2 regions of the Streptomyces sp. NPDC048516 genome follow, and region 2 is predicted to be linked to the other one. Evidence: riboswitches for the same ligand, from Rfam matches in the RefSeq annotation. Region 2 holds a riboswitch; the other holds the start of a gene.
What was found. Region 2 has a riboswitch for glycine ahead of gcvT (glycine cleavage system aminomethyltransferase GcvT). Riboswitches for the same ligand answer to the same signal wherever they lie in the genome.

Region 1 (4,205 bases), on a different contig from region 2:
AGCATCCGGCCGGCGTACGGGTCCGGAACCCAGCGGCTCTACAGCTTCCGGGACGTCGTGGTCCTGAAGATCGTCAAGCGGCTGCTGGACACCGGGGTGTCGCTGCAGAACATCCGCACCGCCGTCCAGCACCTGCGGGCGCGCGGGCTGGCGGACCTGACGCGGATGACGCTCATGAGCGACGGTGCGACGGTCTACGAGTGCACCTCGCCCGACCAGGTCGTGGATCTGCTCCAGGGCGGCCAGGGCGTCTTCGGGATCGCCGTGGGCGTGGTGTGGCGGGACGTGGAGGGCGTGCTGTCACAGCTCCACGGGGAGCGCGTGGACACCGGCGAGACCCTGATCGGGAAGAACCCGCACGACGAGCTGGCGCGGCGGCGTAACCGGGCGGGCTGAGTCCGAGGCGGCATCACCGGCCCGGCACGGGCCGATTGTCAGTGGCATGGGGCAGCATCGGAGATGTGAGACCCGCGCCGACGATCCTGCATCTCGACATGGATGCGTTCTTCGCGGCCGCCGAGCAGGCGGCCAAGCCGAGCCTTCGCGGCAAGCCCGTGGTGGTCGGCGGGATCGGCGTGCGCGGGGTGGTCTCCACGGCGTCGTACGAAGCCCGGGTGTTCGGCATCCGGTCCGCGATGCCCACGGCCCAGGCACGTCGGCTGTGCCCCAACGCCGCTTATCTCACCCCGCGCTTCTCGCTGTACCGCCAGGTGAGCGAGACGGTGATGGAGCTGCTGCACGCGCTGTCGCCGCTGGTGGAGCCGCTGAGCCTGGACGAGGCCTTCGTCGACCTGGAAGCGGGCGGGGTGCCGCCTCGGACGGCTGCCGCGCGGGCCGTGGGGGAGCGGCTGCGCCGCGAGATCCGATCCGCCACGGGTCTGACCGGCTCGGTGGGGCTGGCCGGCGCCAAGATGCTGGCGAAGATCGCGTCCGAGGTGGCCAAGCCGAACGGGCTGGTGGTGATCGAGCCCGGTACCGAGCGTGAGCTGCTGGGCCCGATGACGGTGCGGACGCTGCCCGGGGTGGGGCCCGCGACGGCCGAGGCGCTGCGCCGGGCCGGGATCCATACCGTCGCGGAGACCGCGGAGGCCGGTGAGGCCGAGCTGGTGCGGCTGCTGGGCAAGGCGCACGGTGCCGGGCTGTATGCGATGGCGCTGGGCCGGGACGACCGTCCTGTGGTGGCCGAGCGGGACGCGAAGTCCATCTCGGTCGAGGACACCTTCGAGGTCGATCTGACCGACCGGGCGCGGGTGCGGAGCGAGGTACTGCGGCTGGCGGACCGCTGCGTGCAGCGGCTGCGGGCCGCCGGGCGCTCCGGGCGGACGGTGGTCATCAAGGTGCGCAACTACGACTTCTCGACGCTGACCCGCTCCGAGACGCTCCGAGGGCCCACCGACGACCCCGCGGTGATACGGGAGGCCGCCGTGCGGTTGCTGGAGATGGTGGACACCACCGGCGGGGTCCGGCTGCTGGGCGTGGGGGTCAGCGGCCTGGCCGACTTCACACAGGAGGATCTGTTCGCCCAGGTGGCGACGGAGCGCGAGGCGGAGGAGGCGGAGAAGGCCGCGAGAGCGGCGGCGGAGCTGTCCGGGGGCGTGGCGGCGGCGCGGGAGGCCGAGGAGGACCGGCCGCGGCGCTGGCATCCCGGACTGGACGTGGTGCACGACGAGTACGGCCCGGGCTGGGTGCAGGGGAGCGGGGTGGGACGGGTGACCGTGCGCTTCGAAACGCCGTGGTCCGCACCGGGGAGGGTGCGGACCTTTGCTGTCGAGGATCCGGCGCTGCGGCCGGGGGAGCCCCTGCCGCTGGTGGGCGGGGGACCGGCGGACGGTCAGTCGTCCGAGCCGGCGATCCTGCCGAAGTCCTTGTCACCGGAGCCGGGCGACGACACCGCAGGGTCGGAGGCCGGGGAGGAGATATCCAGGCGGTAGTGGTGATAGAGCTGAAGTTCCTGCTCGGGGGAGAGGTGGCGGCCGACGCCGAAGTCCGGCGCGTCCTTGATCAGCTTGCGGTCGTAAGGAATGTGCAGGCCCTCACCGACCATCTTGCTGGGTTCGAGGGGGACGAACGCGTCCCGGCTGAAGAGTCCGGTGCGCACGGCCGCCCACTCCGGTTCCCCCGTCGCGTCGTCGAGATACACCTCGTCGATCGTGCCTATTTTGGCGCCGTTACGGTCGAACGCTTTGCGGCCGATCAGGCTCCGGGGATCGATATCGGTTTGCACGGTCCCTCCAATTGGTCGCAACTGCCCTCTGACAACAACCAAACGGCACATTTCATGCCCTGGCCACTCGAAGGATCCTTCGAGTGCGGCGCTGGTAGGCTGGCCAATGGCCGCAGACCCCGTGCGGGAGAGTCCTTTGTCGTTCGCGACGAGGGCGCCGAAGGAGCAAATCCTCCCCGGAATCTCTCAGGCACACGTACCGCGTGGGCGAGGTCACTCTGGAAAGCAGGGCGGGCCACGGAAGGCACAGCTCCGGGGCCCCTCCTCACCGACGGTGAAAGCCGGGCCGCCTCGCGCGGGCCGGTGAAGCTCTCAGGTTGAGATGACAGAGGGGGAGGCCGTCCGGGCACCCGCGCCGTGGTGCCCCTCGTAGGTCGTACGACCAGGAGGCCCCCGCAGATGACCACCAATCGCATCTCCTTGACCGAGCTGGAACGCGGCACCCCCTTCGAGCACCGGCACATCGGTCCCGACCACGAGGCGCAGGCGAAGATGCTCGCGCACATCGGGTTCGGATCGCTGGATGAGCTCACCGACACCGCCGTTCCCGATGTGATCAAGAGCGCGGAGGCGCTCGGGCTGCCGCAGGCCCGTACCGAGGCCGAGGTGCTGCAGGAGCTGCACGGCCTCGCGGACCGTAACCAGGTGCTGGCGTCCATGATCGGGCTCGGTTACCACGGCACGTTCACCCCGCCGGTGATCCTGCGCAATGTCATGGAGAACCCGGCCTGGTACACGGCCTACACCCCCTACCAGCCGGAGATCTCGCAGGGCCGCCTCGAGGCGCTGCTGAACTTCCAGACGATGGTCGCCGACCTGACCGGTCTGCCCACCTCCGGCTCCTCGCTGCTGGACGAGGGCACCGCGGCCGCCGAGGCGATGGCGCTCTCCCGCAGGGTCGGCAAGGTCAAGCAGGGAATCTTCCTGGTCGACGCCGACTGTCTGCCGCAGACCATCGCCGTGATCGAGACCCGTGCGGAGCCCACCGGCGTCGAGGTCGTGGTCGCCGACCTGTCCGACGGCATCCCGGCCGGGATCGCCGAGCGTGGTGTGTTCGGTGTGCTGCTGCAGTACCCCGGCGCCTCCGGTGCGGTCCGCGACCCGCGCGCCGTGATCGAGCAGGCCCACGAGCTGGGCGCGGTCGTCACCGTCGCCGCCGATCTGCTCGCCCTCACGCTGCTGACCTCGCCCGGCGAGCTCGGCGCGGACATCGCCGTCGGCACCACCCAGCGCTTCGGCGTCCCGATGGGCTTCGGCGGGCCGCACGCCGGCTTCATGGCCGTCCGCGACCAGTTCGCCCGGAGCCTGCCCGGGCGTCTGGTGGGCGTCTCCGTCGACGCCGACGGCAACAAGGCCTACCGCCTCGCGCTGCAGACCCGCGAGCAGCACATCCGCCGGGAGAAGGCCACCAGCAACATCTGCACCGCGCAGGTGCTGCTCGCCGTCATGGCCGGGATGTACGCGGTCTACCACGGCCCCGAGGGTCTGCGGACGATCGCCCGGCGCACCCACCGCTACGCCGCGGTCCTCGCCGAGGGCCTGCGGGCCGGCGGGGTGGAGATCGTCCACGACGCGTACTTCGACACGCTGACCGCGCGGGTGCCCGGCCGGGCCGCCGAGGTCGTCGCCGCCGCCCGCGAGGCCGGTGTCAACCTCCGGCAGGTCGACGCCGACCTCGTCGGTATCGCGTGCGACGAGACCACCGGGCGTGCGCAGCTGGCCGGTGTCTGGGGCGCCTTCGGGGTGCACGGCGACGTCGAGCAGCTGGACGCGGACGCCGCCGAAACGCTGCCGCAGGCCCTGCTGCGCAGCGACGACTACCTCGCCCACCCGGTCTTCCACCAGTACCGCTCCGAGACCGCGATGCTGCGCTACCTGCGCACCCTCGCCGACAAGGACTACGCGCTGGACCGCGGCATGATCCCGCTCGGCTCCTGCACGATGAAGCTGAACGCGACCACCGAGATGGAGCCGGTCACCT
Region 2 (4,205 bases):
CGGCGGCGGCGACATCGGGGTCGAGCTCGTGGAGGGAGCTGTTCAGAAGCGACATGAGTCTTCCTGGGGGAGTCAGGGGCGCGAGGGGGTCCCCCGGACGGAGCCCGGGGGAGCTTCCACGGGGGCGGTGGCGTAGGGGGCCGGGTGGCTCAGCTCTGGATGAAGGCGGCGTACTCGTCGGCCGAGAGCAGTTCGCCCGGCTCACCGCTGAGCTTCACCTTGAACAGCCAACCGCCCTCGAACGGGGCGGAGTTCACCAGCGAGGGGTCGTTGACGACATCCTCGTTGATCTCGGTGATCTCACCGTCGACGGGCGAGTAGAGATCGCTGACCGACTTGGTCGACTCCAGCTCGCCGCAGGTCTCGCCCGCCGCGACCGTGGCACCGACCTCGGGGAGCTGCACGTAGACGACGTCGCCGAGCGCGTTGGCCGCGTGCTCGGTGATGCCGACCGTCGAGACGCCTTCCTCGGCGCCCGACAGCCACTCGTGCTCCTTGCTGTAGCGCAGCTGCTGGGGGTTGCTCATGGCTCGATTCTCCTGTACGCGAGGGTGTGGTCGTGAAGGGGGTCGCCCCTGGTGACGCCAAGGGGGAGGGTCTTGCACGGTGAAACACGCGGGTGCGCGCGGGTGCGCGCCGCTGCCGGGTCCGCCCCGGGTGAGCTCCCGCTTCTGCTACTTCTGCCGCTTGTAGAACGGCAGAGCGGTGACCTCGTACGGCTCATGGCTTCCACGGATGTCCACGCACACACCCTCGGCGCCCGGTGTGGCGTAGGCGGCATCGACGTAGGCGATGGCGACCGGCTTGCCCAGGGTGGGAGAGGGGGCCCCGGAGGTGACCTCACCGATGACCGTGCCGTCGGCCGTGACGACCGGGTAGCCGGCGCGCGGGACCCGGCGGCCCGTGGCGATCAGGCCGACCAGCTTGCGCGGCGGGTTCGCCTCGGCGCGCTCGGCGGCCGCCGCCAGCGCGCTGCGGCCGACGAAGTCGCCGTTGTTGGTCGTCTTCTCGAACTTCACGACCCGGCCCAGACCCGCGTCGAACGGTGTGGTCGAGGTCGTCAGCTCGTGCCCGTACAGCGGCATGCCCGCCTCCAGGCGCAGGGTGTCCCGGCAGGACAGGCCGCAGGGCACCAGACCGGCGTCCTTGCCGGCCTCGGTCAGGGCCTCCCAGAGGGCGACCGCGTCGGCCGGCCGGACGAACAGCTCGAAGCCGTCCTCGCCGGTGTATCCGGTACGGGCGATCAGCGCCTCGACGCCGGCGACGGTGCCGGGCAGGCCCGCGTAGTACTTCAGGCCGTCCAGGTCGGCGTCGGTGACCTTCTTGAGGATGCCGGGCGACTCCGGGCCCTGCACCGCGAGCAGCGCGTAGGCGTCCCGGTCGTCGCGGATCGCGGCGTCGAAGCCGCCCGCCCGCGCGGTCAGTGCGTCGAGCACCACCTGGGCGTTGGAGGCGTTGGCGACGACCATGTACTCCTGGTCGGCCAGGCGGTAGACGATCAGGTCGTCGAGGATGCCGCCCCCGGCCTCGCAGATCATGGTGTAGCGGGCGCGGCCGGTCTTCACGCCGCCGATGTTGCCGACCAGCGCATAGTCGAGGAGGTCGGCGGCCTGCGGGCCGGTGACGGTGATCTCGCCCATGTGGGAGAGGTCGAACAGGCCGGCGCGGGTCCGGACGGCGACGTGTTCGTCACGCTCGCTGCTGTAGCGCAGCGGCATGTCCCAGCCGGCGAAGTCGGTCATGGTGGCGCCGAGCGCACGATGGGTGGCGTCCAGCGCGGTACGGCGGGGGGCATCAGTCATGGTTCCGGGCTCCCAGGCAGGGGTGACAAGACGTTCTCCCCATCTGTCATCGGAACCTGAGAGGTTCACCGGGATCCCGCGAACGGACCCGGTTTGCACCTTGGGTGGAGCCGCCCCGTGTGCCGGGCTGCGGCTCGCTTTTCAGATCTGCCTCGCCTGCGCGGTATAGGGGCCTGAGAGATTCAAGGGAGGACTTGCTCCTTCGGCGCCCCGCCATGGCGGCCGGGGACTCTCCCGCGCGGGTTACAAGCGGCCGGTATGCAGTTGGCGGTGCACAGGTGAGACGAGATGTGCACGTGGCGGCCACATCATTGCACGGGATCGCCCGATAGAGGAGCCCCCGCCGCCGCCCCGCCCATGACGTGGGCAGATCGGACAATAGCCTTGATGGGCATTACCTTTTCTTGACACTCTGCGGGTAGGGGACGGACTCGAACCGGAGCAGAACCGGACGGGGAGGACGATCGCGTGCACAGTGAAGCGGCATTCGGAGCCACTTCAGGCCTCGTGCCTCCGGCCGTCGCGCCTCCGGCCGTCGCGCCTCCGGCCACCGCGCCCGCGGTGCCGCCCGCCGCCGGGCCCCGGGCAGGCCGGATGCCGCGGCCCGTCGTCCGGCCGGGGCGCGGTGCGAAAATCGTGGATCTGAGGGGCCACGGACGGGTGAGGGGGGCCACCGAGCTGCGGTTCCCGGCCGGCGACCTGGTGGTGGTCTCCGGTCTGCCGGGCAGCGGCAAGAGCACCCTGATGCACCGTGTCGTACCGCCGCTGGACGCGCACGGCGCCGTGGTGCACCGCATCGATTCGCAGGACGTCCGCGAGCGCTGGGAGCACGGCAGGCTGCGCCGGCTGCCGTACGCCCTCTACCGTCCGCTGGTCCGGGCCGCCCACTACCTGACGCTGGGCCGTGCGCTGCGCTCGGGGGACAGCGTGGTGGTGCACGACTGCGGCACCCTGGCCTGGGTGCGTGGCTGGATCGCGCGGTCGGCGGTGCGCCGCGGCCGCGGGCTGCATCTGGTGCTGCTCGATGTGGCGCCCGAGGTGGCGCTGTCCGGCCAGGAGTCGCGGGGGCGCGGGGTGTCGGGGTACGCCTTCGCGCGGCACCGCGGGGCGGTGGGCAGGCTGGTCGGCGCGGCGGAGTCGGCCCGGCTGCCGAAGGGCTGCGACTCGGCCGTTCTGCTCGACCGGCGGGCGGCGAGCGCCCTGGAGACGGTCAGCTTCGACTGAGTGCACCGCCACCGTGCCCCGAGGGTCCCTCCGCACGCCTTCTCGTCTAGGGTCTTTGGCCAGATGGCGCGGTTCGGAACGGGTGGGTGCACATGACATTTCCGCAGCAGGGGATACCGCAGCTGGCGTGGCCGGCGAACGAGCTCGAAGAGGTGCTGGCCGCCTCGGCCGGGCACCCGGGCGCCGGTGGCCGGATCGTCGAGGTGCTGGGCCGCAGCAGGGTCTGGGTGCCGCTGCCCAACGGCGGTGGACCGGAGAGCGCGGGTCCCGGCGCCCGCGGCCTCGATCTGCCCACCGTCGAGCTCGACGGTGCGGCCTATGTCCCGGTCTACAGCTCCGAGCAGGAGTTCTTGCGGGTGGTCGGCGCGCATATGTCGTTCACCGTCGCCCCGGCCCGGGAGTTCGCCCGCGGGCTGCCCCCGCGCATCGGCATCGCGGTCAACCCGGACGGCACGATCGGCGTCCCGTTGCCGCCCCCCGCGGTGGCCGAATTGTGCCGGGAGGGGCGCCAGGAGCAGGCCGGTCTGCCCAGCGGCGGCCGGGTGCGGCTCTTCGAGCCGGACTGGCAGGACGAGCCGGTGGACTTCCTGGCCGCCGCCGGACTGGAGTTCTCCGGCGCCGGAATTGTCCTGACTGCCCGGCGTGCCCTGGCAAGTGTCGAGGGCGACACGCCCGCGCTGTTCGTCGGTGTGCAGATCGGTGCGGACGCCGCGGCACTGCACGACGGCACCGCCCGCGAGGCGGTACTGTCAGCCCTCGGACGTGCGCTCGGCGCAGTGCCGGTGCCCTGGCCCGTACAGCTCGTCATGCTCGACCTCGCCCAGGGTGACCCGGTCGCCGACTGGATGCTGGAGCGTGTGCGGCCCTTCTACTCTCGGGACCACTCGTAAGCTGGACGGATGACGGGCGGGCGCACCCATGACGTGCCCTGCGGACAGAAGGGACGGACCACGTGAGCGCGGGTGCGCATCAGGGGCCGGCGGCGGCCGGAGCGCTGGAGCAACTGCTCCAGCAGGTCTCGCCCGGCCGTTACGACGCCTATGAGGCGCTGCTGCACGCGCTCGCCGCGGGCCAGGTCTGGATGCTGCTGTGGCACGGCCGGGCCGGTTCGCCCGATGCGCAGTACGGAAACATGGAGGTCGAAGGCCTCGGCTACGCGCCGTGTGTGACCTCGGCGCC

Region 1: linked by a shared signal. The riboswitch ahead of gcvP (aminomethyl-transferring glycine dehydrogenase) and the one ahead of gcvT (glycine cleavage system aminomethyltransferase GcvT) in region 2 are both predicted to bind glycine.

Annotation. Positions count from the first base shown of each region.
Region 1 is NZ_JBICWS010000029.1:46,417-50,621, reverse strand. Features, by position in the region: gene ACGFR7_RS34590 (MerR family transcriptional regulator) at 1-396, shown strand, start outside; gene ACGFR7_RS34585 (DNA polymerase IV) at 462-1,931, shown strand; gene ACGFR7_RS34580 (PRC-barrel domain-containing protein) at 1,832-2,224, opposite strand; glycine riboswitch at 2,339-2,436, shown strand; gene gcvP (aminomethyl-transferring glycine dehydrogenase) at 2,624-4,205, shown strand, end outside.
Region 2 is NZ_JBICWS010000008.1:291,550-295,754, reverse strand. Features, by position in the region: gene glyA (serine hydroxymethyltransferase) at 1-55, opposite strand, end outside; gene gcvH (glycine cleavage system protein GcvH) at 150-527, opposite strand; gene gcvT (glycine cleavage system aminomethyltransferase GcvT) at 675-1,802, opposite strand; glycine riboswitch at 1,954-2,049, opposite strand; gene ACGFR7_RS18710 (AAA family ATPase) at 2,397-3,026, shown strand; gene ACGFR7_RS18705 (enhanced serine sensitivity protein SseB) at 3,119-3,916, shown strand; gene ACGFR7_RS18700 (enhanced serine sensitivity protein SseB C-terminal domain-containing protein) at 3,979-4,205, shown strand, end outside.